DNA from 3 places in the Kitasatospora sp. NBC_00039 genome. Region 2 is predicted to be linked to each of the others. Evidence: riboswitches for the same ligand, from Rfam matches in the RefSeq annotation. Region 2 holds a riboswitch; each other region holds the start of a gene.
The links. Region 2 has a riboswitch for cyclic di-AMP ahead of OG286_RS09060 (beta-glucanase). Riboswitches for the same ligand answer to the same signal wherever they lie in the genome.
Positions count from the first base shown of each region.

Region 1: linked by a shared signal. The riboswitch ahead of OG286_RS07335 (peptidoglycan DD-metalloendopeptidase family protein) and the one ahead of OG286_RS09060 (beta-glucanase) in region 2 are both predicted to bind cyclic di-AMP.
Region 3: linked by a shared signal. The riboswitch ahead of OG286_RS08115 (transglycosylase family protein) and the one ahead of OG286_RS09060 (beta-glucanase) in region 2 are both predicted to bind cyclic di-AMP.

Region 1 is NZ_CP108289.1:1,611,898-1,616,160, reverse strand. Features, by position in the region: gene OG286_RS07340 (MFS transporter) at 1-1,013, opposite strand, end outside; cyclic di-AMP (ydaO/yuaA leader) riboswitch at 1,325-1,484, shown strand; gene OG286_RS07335 (peptidoglycan DD-metalloendopeptidase family protein) at 1,489-2,541, shown strand; gene OG286_RS07330 (DUF2470 domain-containing protein) at 2,932-3,651, opposite strand; gene OG286_RS07325 (MFS transporter) at 3,847-4,263, shown strand, end outside.
Region 2 is NZ_CP108289.1:2,011,293-2,015,555, forward strand. Features, by position in the region: gene OG286_RS09050 (IclR family transcriptional regulator) at 1-606, shown strand, start outside; gene OG286_RS09055 (hypothetical protein) at 793-1,359, shown strand; gene OG286_RS09060 (beta-glucanase) at 1,363-2,343, opposite strand; cyclic di-AMP (ydaO/yuaA leader) riboswitch at 2,346-2,459, opposite strand; gene OG286_RS09065 (esterase/lipase family protein) at 2,696-4,081, opposite strand.
Region 3 is NZ_CP108289.1:1,789,832-1,794,094, forward strand. Features, by position in the region: gene OG286_RS08110 (hypothetical protein) at 1-2,064, opposite strand, end outside; cyclic di-AMP (ydaO/yuaA leader) riboswitch at 2,442-2,602, shown strand; gene OG286_RS08115 (transglycosylase family protein) at 2,589-3,887, shown strand; gene OG286_RS08120 (hypothetical protein) at 4,120-4,263, shown strand, end outside.

The DNA of each region.
Region 1 (4,263 bases), 400 kb from region 2:
AGCGGCACTCGTGGGCCGATCCGCTTGCCCAGCCGGCCGGCCCGGGCGGAGAGCGCCAGCATCAGCACGGTGATCGGCACCAGGGCCAGCCCGGAGACGAGCGGCGAGAAGCCCGAGACGATCTGCAACTGCACGACCAGCAGGAAGAACACCCCGCTGAAGGCGGCGTAGACGCAGAGGGTGACCAGGTTCACCGCGGTGAACAGCCGGGAGGAGAAGAGGCCGAGCGGCAGCATCGGCTCCGGGGTGCGGCGCTCGACCACGACGAAGGCCGCGCCCAGCAGCAACCCGGCCGCGCCGGTCAGCCAGACCCCGGGGGTCAGCCCGTCGCCGGCCGCGGTCAGGGCGTAGGTGACGGAGCCGAGGGCCAGCGCGGCCAGCGCCGCGCCGAGCACGTCGAACCGGCCGGTCGCGCTCTCGTCCCGGCTCTCCGGCACGTGCCGGGACGCCACGGCCACGACCACCGCGGCCAGCGGGATGTTCAGCAGGAAGATCCACCGCCAGCCGGGGCCGTCCACCAGCCAGCCGCCGAGGAAGGGGCCGACCGCGGCCGACACCCCGCCCAGGCCCGACCAGAGGCCGACCGCCGTCGAGCGGTCGTCCGGGTGGTAGACGGCCTGAAGCATCGCCAGCGAGCCGGGGGTGAGCAGCGCCCCGCCGACGCCCTGGACCGCGCGGGCGGCGATCAGCACGTCGATGGTGGGCGCGGCGGCGCAGGCCGCCGAGGCGACGGCGAACCAGATGACGCCGAGCAGGAAGACCCGGCGCCGGCCGTAGCGGTCCCCGAGCGCGCCGCCGAGCAGGATCAGCCCGGCCAGGGTGAGCAGATAGGCGTTCAGAGTCCACTGCAGCGCGGCGAGCGGGGCCCCGAGATCGGTGCCGATCCGGGGCAGGGCGACGTTCACGACCGTGCCGTCGAGCATCGCCATGCTGGAGCCGAGCACCGTCGCCAGTAGTACCCAGCGGCCCTGCGCGGTGCCCAGGCGCAGGGTGCCGGCCTCGGAGTTGGTCACGGCCCGATCGTCCGCCCCGGGGGGCCGACGTGACAAGGGTCACCGGGGGTGTGTCGGTGAATGGCTTTCCGTAGGTGATCGCATGCGGACGGACACCGAAATCGGCGGAGCGTCGTGGATCAGTGGCGCGCGGTGAATCGATTGTGCACGTACTGTGCAGCCGATCATTCGGAGTGTCACCGTCATCCCGGCTTTTGTTGCCCGTTCAAGAGATCGACATTGCTTCACCCGATCGGATGGGCTTTAGTTCAGCGACCGCCCGGCGTTGGCCCGGGTGGCCACCGGGTGGAACGCCTAGTCCTGCCGCTGCCCGGTGGTACGAACTGAACTCTGTACGGCAGGAGCGGGGGACCCAAAGGTAAGTCGCCGGACCGGAATTCACGGTCCGGCTTGGGGTGAAGTCGCGCATGCGGCCGGGCAACTCCAGCCCGAACCCGACAGCTCACCTCGCAGGCGTCGGAGAGGAAATTCCCACATGCCCGCACAGGCTCGTCGTATCGCCCTGCCCCGCGCCGCCCGCATCGGTATCGCCACCGCCGTCACCGGCGCCGCGTTCGCCCTTCCGCTGGTGACCACCATCAGCGCCCAGGCCCACACCGCCCCGGCCGCGAAGCCCGCGCAGACCAGCACCTGGACCGGCGCCACCAGCGTCGACGCCGCCCCGGCCGCCGCTGCTCCGGCCGCCGCTGCTCCGGCCGCCGCCGAGGCCGCCAAGCCGGCCGCCGCCCCGGTCGAGGAGAGCTACAAGGTCGTCGGCGGGGACACCCTGTCGAAGATCGCCAACGCCAAGCACGTCGACGGTGGCTGGCAGGCGCTGTACGACCACAACCGCTCGGTCGTCGGCTCCAACCCGAACCTGATCTTCCCGGGCCAGAAGCTCGCGCTGGGCGCCAAGGCCGCCGCCGCTCCGGCCGCCGCCGAGGCCGCCAAGCCGGCCGCCCCCGCCAAGCCGGCCGCCCCCGCCAAGCCCGCCTCGCAGGACTCGGCGAAGCCGGCCGCCGCCCCGAAGCCGGTCCAGGCCGCCAAGCCCGCGCAGGCCCCGGCCGTCAAGCCGGCGCCCGCTGCCGCCAAGCCGGCTGCCCCGGCCACCACCCCGGCCCCGGCCGCGGTGGCCAGCACCTCCGGCTACGTCGCCCCCGTCGCCAACCCGAAGCTCGGCACCGCCTACGGCGTGGCCGGCTCGATGTGGGCCTCCGGCCACCACACCGGTGCCGACTTCGTCGCCTCCACCGGCACCCCGCTGCGCGCCATCGCGGCCGGCACCGTGGTGAAGGCCGGCAACGGCGGCGCCTACGGCAACGAGGTCGAGATCAAGCTCGCCGACGGCAAGTACGCCCAGTACGCGCACCTGTCCTCGATCGGCGTGAAGATCGGTCAGACCGTCACCGCCGGCCAGCAGATCGGCCTCTCCGGTGCGACCGGCAACGTGACCGGCCCGCACCTGCACTTCGAGATCCGCACCGGCTCGGAGTACGGCTCGGACATCGACCCGATCGCCTACCTGCGGGCGCACGGCGTCTCCATCTGACCTTCGGGCAGAGACCACCGCAGGGTGCGGGGCGTACGACCTCCCGGGATGGTCATGTCGGGTGACCGCTCGACCGGGTGATCGCCGCACCACCGGCGGAACAACGGGCGCGGGACACGCCCAGGCCGGCCCGGCTCGCGAAGCTACTTCGCGGGCCGGGCCGGCCGTTGTCGTTTTCCGGGGAGCTTCCTGTGCCGATGCTCGACCCGGTTTTCGCCGCCTCGGTTTTCGCCGCCTCGGGTCTCGACCGGGTTCTCGACGCGCTTCACGCCTCGGTTCTCGGCCGGGTGGCGGTCCGGTGGCGTTCGGTGGCGGGTCCGGCTTCCGGCCCGGTGCCGGGGGCCCGGGTCGGCCCGTACGTCGGTTCGCGCTGCCCGCCCGCCCGCCCGGTCAGAACCGGCGGGCGGGCAGTCCGCTGTGGGCGGCGGTCAGCAGCTGGTGCAGCCGGTGGCCGAACTCGTCGGCGTCGCGGGCCGGTTCGGGGAAGACCAGGCGGACGTCGCGGTGGCCGTTCGGGTGGGCGAGGCGGAGCACCAGGCCGTACCGGTCGAGCGCGAGGGGGCGGATCTCCGGGCGGCCGGCGAGGAGTCGGGGGTCGATGAGCCGGGTGAGCACGGCGAGCGCGTCGCGGTGGTCGTCGGCGAGGTGGGTGAGCAGGCCGGCCTCGTACGGGGCGAGCGGGTCGGGCACGGCGAGGGCGAGATCGGCGCCGGTGAGGGCACTGGTGCCGTGCGGGGTGGCGAGGACGGCGTGGGCGACGTCCAGGCGGAGGTGGACGCTGATGCCGTCGTCGGCGAGGTGGGCGAGGCGGAGCCGGCCGGCCAGGGTGAGGCGGCCGCGGACCCGGTCGCGCACGGCGACCGGGGCGATGTCGGTGAGGTCCAGGACGACGGCGAGACCGTCCGGTTCGCGGGTCACGGCGAGGGTGAGCGGCGAGTCGAGCGGTGCGCTCAGGCGCAGCCGGGAGCCGTGCACCGCGACCGGGGTGTCGAGGTCGTGATGCTCGCCGCAGGCGCGGACCACCACCGAGGAGGTGGCGCCGAGCAGGCTGCAGACCCGTTCGGCGGCGGTGGGCTCGGACACCTCGACGTCGGTGGGGCTGGGGCTCATGACGACCTCCGAGTTAGTTAGGTGAGCCTAACCTAATGAGTTTGCCGGATGGGGGCAAGGTGGGCGGGGCGACTTCGGGGTGAGTGTGCAAGCGGGTATAGGCCGCGCTTGCAACTATCTGCCGAGCGGCCGTATTGTCGACGCTGGTAGTTGCATACGCAACGTTCTCTGTTTGCTCCGGAAAGCGGTTCCCTCATGCCCCTCGCGCTCCTGGCGCTGGCGATCAGTGCCTTCGGCATCGGTACCACCGAGTTCGTGATCATGGGCCTGCTGCCCGAGGTCGCCGGAGACTTCTCGGTCTCCATCCCCACCGCCGGCCTGCTCATCTCCGGCTACGCGCTCGGCGTGGTGGTCGGCGGGCCGCTGCTCACCGTCCTCGGCACGCGCATTCCCCGCAAGGGGATGCTGCTGATGCTGATGGGCCTGTTCATCGCCGGCAACCTGGTCTCCGCCGTCGCCCCCGCCTTCGGGCTGCTGCTCGTCGGCCGGGTGCTCGCGGCCTTCGCGCACGGCGCCTTCTTCGGCATCGGTTCGGTGGTCGCCGCCGAACTGGTCGCCCCGCACAAGCGGGCCGGCGCCATCGCCCTGATGTTCACCGGGCTCACCGCCGCC
Region 2 (4,263 bases):
CAGCAGGGCTATGTGCGCCAGGACACCGCGCGTCGCTACACCCTCGGGCCGCGGCTGATCCGGCTCGGCGAGACGGCCGGCCGGCTGCTCGGCAGCTGGGCCCGCCCCTACCTGGCCGAGCTGATGGAGGCCACCGGCGAGACGGCCAACCTGGCCGTGCTGGAGGGTGGCGAGGTGGTCTACGTCGGGCAGGTGCAGTCGCGGCGCTCGATGCGGATGTTCACCGAGGTCGGCCGCCGGGTGCAGCCGCACTGCACCGGGGTCGGCAAGGCCCTGCTGGCCCAGCTGCCCGAGGCCGAGGCGCGCGCCGTCCTGGGCCCCAACCCGCTGCCCGCCCACACCGAGTTCACGGTGACCGACCCGCAGGAGCTGCTGGACCAACTGGCCGAGGCGCGCGAGCGCGGCTACGTGGTGGACGACCAGGAGCAGGAGATCGGGGTGCGCTGCATCGCCCTCGCTGTGCCTGGCGCGCCGACCCCGACGGCGCTCTCGGTCTCCGGCCCGGAGGCCCGGATCCGGGCACTGGAGGAGCAGGCCGGCGCGGCCTCCCTGGTGCCGGTGATGCACCACATCGCGGCCCGGCTGGGGCAGGTCCTGGCCCCCTGACGCGACATCACCGGGGCTTTCGCGCACGGGAGGTCGGCCCGGCCGTCTTCCCGTGGAAGCGTTCGCCCGTTCGAGCGGCCCGAGGGCGGGTTACCCCGGCCGCGGCGGACCGGTCGGTCACGCTGGGTGCGGACGCGCCCCGCGACGGTGCGGGGCGCCGGAACGCAGAGGGCAGGGTGAGCGGCGATGTCGCACAGTGGGTCCGTACGGGGTTTCTTCGGCAGGTCACTGACAGTGGGGTGCGCGCTGGCGGCGCTGGCCGCCGGGCCCGCGTGGGCGTGTCCGGGCGCCGGCCCGGAGCCCGGGGGCGATCCGGCGGCGGAGGTCGCGGCACCCGGCGGGCCCGCGACCTCCGACTCCGACCTGAAGGTGCTCCGCATCAACCCGGACGCCGCCGCACCCGGCGGCACCACCACGGTGCACGCCCGCGTCCTCAACACCGGCCCGGACCGGACCGCCTCGCCGTTCACCGTGGTGATCACCCTGCCCGGGGGCGTGACGCCCGAGGGCCCGTTCCTCCCGGAGAACTGCTACGCGTTCCAGAACGGCCACCGGGTGCGCTGCACCTTCCCGGCCGGGCTGGCGAGGTTCCGGACCGCGACGGCACTGATCCCGGTCCGGATCGCCACCGCCGTCCCGGCCCCCAGTACGTTGGCCGGGGGCTGGGTGGCGGTGCGCAGTGACGACGACCGGAACGAGGCGAACAACAAGCGGCCGTTCGAGATCCGGGTCGTACAGACCGCCATGCCGTAGCTCCTAGCGGTACACCCGGACGTAGTCCGCGGCGAAGGTGATCGGAGCCGTGCCCTGCGGCGCGGGGTGGTACTGCCCCGCGCTCAGGGACAGGTTGAGGATCGGGTACGCCGACCAGTCGGCGCCGACGCCCTTGCCGTCCGAGAAGACCTTGGTGCCGTTGACGTACCAGTCGACCGAGCCGGCCCCGCAGTGTGTGCCGATGGTGACCCAGCCGCCCTTCGTGATCGCCTTGGCGTCCGTGTAGTACAGGTTGCCCGGGTTGATGTGGTTGGTCAGCTCCAGCAGGTTCGGGTTGTCGGGGTGGTACTCGAAGGAGTCGATCTCCCCGTGGGTGCCGCTGGTGCCGTTCCACGTCCAGAGCGCCGGCCAGGCGCCGGTGCCGGCCGGGAGCTTGACCCGGGTCTCGATGTAGTCGCCGGTCTTCACCTTGAAGCCCTCGCTGGAGTACTCGGTGGTGAGCAGCCCGGTGTCCCAGGCCTGCTTGCCGTTCTCCAGCGTGTGCGTGCCCGGCCTGGCGGTGAAGGTGGCGACGCCGCCGGAGACGATGACGTTGTTCCTGTTCAGCCAGTCGAGCTTGTTGTCGTTCGGATTGTGATCGCCGTATTGGTAGGAGCTGCTCCTGTCGGCGGTCCAGCGGGAGCCCAGGGCGAGGCTGTTGAAGTCTTCTGACCAGGTGAGCTTCTTGCCCGCGACGGGCGCGCCGGTGGCGGGGGCGGTGCTGGTGACGCTCAGCGAGGGGGTCGCCGTGGGGGCGGGCGGCGGCGAGGGGGCGGCGGACCTGCCCGCGACCATGGTGGCCGGGCCGAGCTTGTCCTGGGTGACGGTCGGCGCGGCGGCCGCCTGGGCCCCGCTCACCGCCGGGGCACCGAGCAGTCCGGCACCGCTGACGGCGAGCGTGCCGGTGACGGCGAAGGCGGCGTTGCGGCCGCGGTGGGTGGGGCGGGCATGGCGCGGCGCGCTGCGCCGGGCACGCTTCTGCATGACAGTCTCCTCTGCGACGCCTGCGAGGTGAGCTGTCGGGTTCGGGCTGAGGTTGCCCGGCCGCCTGTGAAGCGGCTTCACCCCTAGCCTCGGCCCGGGCGCGGGGAGCGCACGGGCCGGGCACTGACCTGGGTCCCCCGCTCCCGTCCGCTGTGGTGCTCGGTTGCCGGCCGGCGGGTGGACAGGACTCGGCGTCCCGACGGCGGAGATCCGCGAAGCGGACGTCCTGTGCAGGCTAGGCAGGCCCCCCGGGGGCCGACAACTCGACGAGGGGTGTTCTCGCGCGGCGCACAGTGAAGTCGATCAACGACGGTACGGGGGCTCGGCCGGTGCGGGCCGGCCGGTCAGCCGGTCAGCCGAGCCAGCCGTCCACCTGGCTCATCGCGTCCGGGGACCAGGCCAGCTCCAGGTGGTTGAGCCCGGTGAGCAGCCGGGTGCCGCCGACCGTGCCGACCCCGGTGGTGTCCAGGGCGCTGCGGGTGAGGACGATGCCGTCGCTGGGCCCGCGGTTCTCGTTGAGCACGCCCGGGATGTCGGCCGAGCCGCCGGCCAGCAGGTAGGTGCGGACCGCCGCCGGGACGCCCGCCTGCTGGAGCGGCCCGATCAGCGAGCCGGCGTCGATGGCCGCCTGGATGCCCTGGCCGGAGGTGTAGTAGCCCTGGCCGCCGTAGTAGGTCGTCCACCAGTCCTGGGCGGAGCCGTCCACCCCGTAGGTGGCGTCCCAGCGGGCGAGCAGCTGGCGCTGGCCCGGGTAGCAGTCGTACCCGCCACTGGGCAGCACCCCGAGGCAGGGCTGGGCGGTGGAAGTGCCGTAGCAGGCCATGGACAGGTGCGGAGACGGCACGTTGGCGGTGCCGCCACAGGCCGGCCAGGTGGCCAGCGAGAACGCCCAGCCGTGCGCGTACACGTAGTCCAGGCCGCCGTTCGGCCCGCCGAGGGTGACCAGACGGCGGACGTCACCCGCGTACGCCCGGCCCCAGGACGGACGCACCGAGGACACGTACGCGCGGGCCGCGACCTCGCCCTTGCTCCACGCGACCACGTCCACCTGGGGCACCCCGAGCCGGGCGCGGATCAGGGCGATCGCGTCGCCGACGGCCTGCGCCTGGAGCAGGTTGTCGCCCTGCTTGTGGGCGAACCCGATCGCGAAGACGCGGCGGCCGGTGCCGGCGAGGTACCGGGCGAGCCCGGTGGAGGGGCAGGCGGACGCGCCGCAGGTGCCGCTCTCGCTCGGGTCGGCCCAGGCGCGGTCCGCGTTGTCGTTGGCGCCGTGGACGAGCAGGACGGGGGTGGCACGGCTGCCGGTGTCCCAGCCGGCGGCGGAGTAGAGCAGGAAACGCCCGGAGTAGGGCTGGCGGACGCCGCCGAAGTAGGTGAGGCGGGCGCCGTCCTGGTCACCGCGCCCGCCGGGCGGGTACTGCTCGGCGCGGAAGCCGGTGGTGGTGTCCAGATAGCGCTCGACCTTGGCCCAGCCGTTGCCGGGGGCGGGGAAGGCGGCCTCCAGGGTGAGGGACGCGGTGGCGGGGGCGGCGGTGGCCGCCGATGCGGGTGGGGGCGCGGCGAGGAGGAGGGCGGCGAGGGTGAGGGCGGCGGTGAGGGCGGCGGTAAGGGCGGCGGTGAGGGCGGCGGTGAGGGCGGCGGTGAGGGCGGCGGACAAACGACGGGCGGTGGGGCGCGGGGCGGTGGGCGGTCGTCTGTCGGACGGGCGTCCGGTGGTGAGGCGCGAGGTGGCGGGCATCGGCGGCTCCCTGGTCGGGCCGGTGGGCCGTAGGGCGGGCTGGGGCAGGCCCACGTCCCGGTGGGCCGGAGCTGCACGGTACGGCCGGGCCGCCGGGCCGCCCATGTGCCGGTGTCACACCCGGTGGGCGGGCGGCGTGGCGGTCTGTGCCGTGGCGGGAGTGGCCGCAGGGCCGCCGCCGA
Region 3 (4,263 bases), 220 kb from region 2:
CAGTTGCACGGGCCGGGACTGCACGGCGAAGTCGGCCACCGGCGCGGTGCTCGCGTTCCATTGCGGCTCTGCGGTGCCGCCGCCGTCCGCCTTGCGCACCTGGAGCACCTCGGACTGTCCGGCCCGGCGCAGCAGGATGTTCCGGGGCGGCCCGGACTCCGGGTCGACCCAGAGCTCGTTGCCGCCGAACTCGCAGTCCAGCACCAGGATGTCGTCCGGCTTGCCGTCGGGGGTGGCCCGGAAGGCGACCCCGGCCCGCCGGTAGCCGGTGAACCGGCTGCGGCTGAAGGTGACGGACTCCCCGGCGAGTTCGTGATGCGCGGTGGCGACCGCGAAGTCGCTCCGTCCGGCGGCGTCGATCAGCAGCCCGTCGAACAGACTGCCCTTCTCCCGGCCGAGCGAGTGCAGCAGCACTCCCCCGGCGGCGTTGCCGTGCAGCACGCTCGCGGTGTAGTCGAAGTCGTTCAGGTAGGCGCCGTGCTCGATGCCCCAGCCGCCGTTGTGGTAGGCCGCGAACTCGGTGACCACGTGATGGTGCTGGGCGTTCAGCCAGACGAAGATGCCGTCCTGAAGGTTGTTGTGGGCCAGGCAGCGCTGGAAGGTCCAGACCCCCTCGCTGTTCTCCGGCCACTCGAAGCCGGACGCCCCGTTGGCGCCCTGGACGCCGACGGCCACGCAGTCCAGCGCCTTGCCGCCGGTCCCGGCGCCCAGGTTGAAGCCGGTCAGCCGGTAGGCGCGCGGATTGGGCTCCAGCACGGTGCGGGAGGCGACGCAGGACTCGTAGACGATGTCGTCCGACGGCCGCTGCGGGGTGCGGGTGTCCAGCGGGCCGTCCCACCAGTAGGCGTCCTCCCAGGTGTCGTGGCTGATGCAGCTGCGGAAGGTGATGCCGTGGCTGGCGTGCGGGACGTACGCGTGGTTGCCGGCGTCGCGGACCACCACGCCCTCGACCACGGTGCCGCGGGCGGCGTCGCCGAGCAGGTGGAAGTGGAGCCCGTACCGGCCGAGGACGGGGGCGGTGACCGGCGCGGCGCCGTCCGGTCCCTTCCAGGTCTCCTTGGTCTCGGCGCGCGGGCCGACCCAGCGCAGGGCGGCGTGCCGGACGTCCGCCCGGCGGGAGCTGGTGACGTGGACGTGCGCCCGGCCCGCGGCGCTGCCCTCGACCCGGACGCTGCGGGTCAGGTTGAGCACCTCCGCACCGACCGTGACGCCCCCTCCGGCCGACACCCGCGGGTGGGCGTACTTCAGCGGTGCCCCCAGGGTGACGGTGGATCCGCTGACGGACCGGACGGGGACGAGGTCGTAGCGGGTGGAGAAGCCGTCCTCGTCCGGCGGGCCGGTCGGGGTGACGGCGAGTTCGTCGCCGGGCTGCCAACCGGCGGGCGGGGCGGCCAGGGTGACGCTGGTGTCGCCGGCCCGCAGCTCGCCGGCGGCGCGGACCCAGGCCGTCCTGGCGGCGCCGTCCAGCCGCAGGTACCCGGCGCCGGTGACCCAGAGGCCGACGTCGGTGTCGACCACCTTCATGCCGTCGCCCTGGAACCGCTTCTCGTCGACGGCCGGGAAGCGCAGGGTGTGCACGGCGGCGCCGTCGGGGGCGAGGGCGAGGATGCCGCGGACCTCCACGTTGCCCGCCGAGGCGAGGGTGACGGTGCGGTCGGCGGCGAAGGTGAGCGTGCCCGACGGCTCGACCAGCAGCGAGGCAACGGTGGCGTCGGTGTCGAGCAGCACCTTGTCGGTGATCCGGACGGCGCTCTGCGGGCCTGGTGTCCTGCCGCCCCAGCCGGCCGGGTCGGACCAGCGGCGGCCGCCCTGGTCGACGGTGGGCACCGCGGCGGGCTGCCCGGGTGCGGCGGGGGTGCCGTCCGGGGTGCCGGCGGGAGGCGGCGCCCCGTGGTCCATCCCTGCCGCGTCCGGGTCCGTCCCCACCGTGCCCGGGCCCGTCCCGTCCGGGTGCGTCCCCGCCGCCTCCGGGCCGCCCAGCGAGCGGCGCAGGATCTCCTCGCCGCTGACCGCCGCGAACACCGTGCCGACGGCGAGCCAGCGCAGCATCGTCCGGCGGCGCACGGGAGTTCGGGGGCCAGCGGGCGGGATGTCCGGTCTGCGCCGTTTTGCCCCGCGGTACACCCGGCGACGCTCTTCCGCCGGCCGACCGGCGTCCGGCTCCTCGTCCATGGCCATCGTTGCGTAGCCCTCCCCCAGACGGCCGCGTCAGTCCTGACCCTCTGAAGCATAGGCAGTTGCGTTGACCCCGACGGGCGTTGCGCGAAAACGGTCATTTCTGATCATGATGGACAGCCATACGGCGCGCGTTCCGCAAACCGTGACGAGCATCACACATGTTTGCGGTTTGAACTTAAGTCTGCTTAACGTGCTCCCCGTTCGTGGCCACACGGACCCAGCTCATCCGCAACGCCGAGTCCTGCCGTCGGGTGCGCTGGCAGCGCAGAAACGCACCACGGCAGGAGCGGGGGAACCACAGGTAAGTCGCCCCGGACCGGTCCGCGTACCGGTTCAGGGCTAGGGGTGAAGCCGCGTCCACAGCGCGGCCGGGCAACTCCAGCCCGAATCCGACAGCTCACCTCGCAGGCGTGGGAGAGGACCGCATCTTCATGCTGCCCACCAACGGCACCCGCCTGTCCGGCCGTACCCGTCGCGCGATCGCCACCCTCGGCGTCGTCGGCATCGGCCTCACCGTCCCCTGCCTGACCACCGGCACCGCCTCCGCCGCCTCCGTCGCCACCTGGGACAAGGTCGCCCAGTGCGAGAGCACCGGCAACTGGAGCATCAACACCGGCAACGGCTTCTACGGCGGCCTCCAGTTCACCAACAGCACCTGGGCCGCGTTCGGTGGCACCGCGTACGCGGCCCGCGCCGACCTCGCCACCAAGGACCAGCAGATCGCGATCGCCGAGAAGGTGCTCGCCGTCCAGGGCCCCGGCGCCTGGCCCGTCTGCTCCGTCCAGGCCGGTCTGACCAAGGGCGGCACCCCCGCCGCCGTCGACACCACCACCGCCGCCAAGCCCGCCGCGCAGACCCCGGCCCCGGCCGCCAAGCCGGCCGCCCAGGCGCAGCCCCAGGCCGCCGCCAAGCCGGCCGCGCCGAAGGCCGACCAGGCCCCGGCCTCCACCGACTCCGCCAAGCCGCAGGGCGGCCACAACTGGTCGCAGAAGTGGCAGGACAAGGCCGCCTCCAACGACTACACCGTGGTCGCCGGCGACTGGCTCGCCTCGATCGCCGACAAGAACCACGTCCAGGGCGGCTGGGAGCGGCTGTACGAGCTCAACCGCTCCACCCTGACCGACGGCCCGCACGTCATCTACCCGGGCCAGCACCTGACCTTCGGTGACCGCGCCAAGGACCAGGCCTCGGACGAGTCCGGCAAGAACTTCGACTGGTTCAACCGCTCCTCCGGCAACTCCGGCCAGGCCGCCGCCGGCACCACCGCCGCCAAGCCGGCCGCGCAGGCCCCGGCCGCGCAGGCCCCGGCCGCCCAGGCCGGCACCCAGGCGCCCGCGCAGGCCGCCACCGGCAGCATGGCCGCCGCGGTCGCCTTCGCCGAGTCGAAGGTCGGTCAGGCGTACGTCTACGGCGGCACCGGCAACGGCGGCTGGGACTGCTCCGGCCTGACCCAGGCCGCGCTGCGCGCCGCGGGCATCTCCGTGCCGCGCGTCGCCGCCGACCAGGCCGCCGCCTCCACCCACGTCTCGCTGGACGCCCTCAAGCCGGGCGACCTGCTGTTCTGGTCCAACAACGGCCAGGACTCCGGCGTGTACCACGTCGCGCTCTACATCGGCGACGGCAAGTACGTCGAGGCCGCCAACCCGAGCTCGGGCGTGCGCACCCAGACCATCGCCAACTGGGCCCCGGACTTCGCCGGCCGGGTCTGACCCGCAGGTGCGGCTCCCGAGCCGCACCGGTACGCCGCAGCCCCCGGGGAGAGTCCGGTCGCTCCTCCCCGGGGGCTGCGCCGTGTCCGACCGTTCCCGCCGGGCGTGCGACGCGAATCGTCGGACACGCCCCGGGCCTGCCCGCCGACGGCGGCGAGCGGGGTGGCGAAGACCGTGGTGGAATCGGCGCGCAGCGGGCATGCTGCTGCTTCGCACCCGAGAAGGAGTCTCCATGGCCCAGATCACCGTCACGCTCGACGCCAATCTCGCCATCGACGTGATGATGCTCGCCGGTACCAAGAACCCGCAGGACGCCGTCGAGCTGGTCCTGCGCGACTACCTGGCCCGGGGCCGGCGCACGGAGACCCGGACCGGC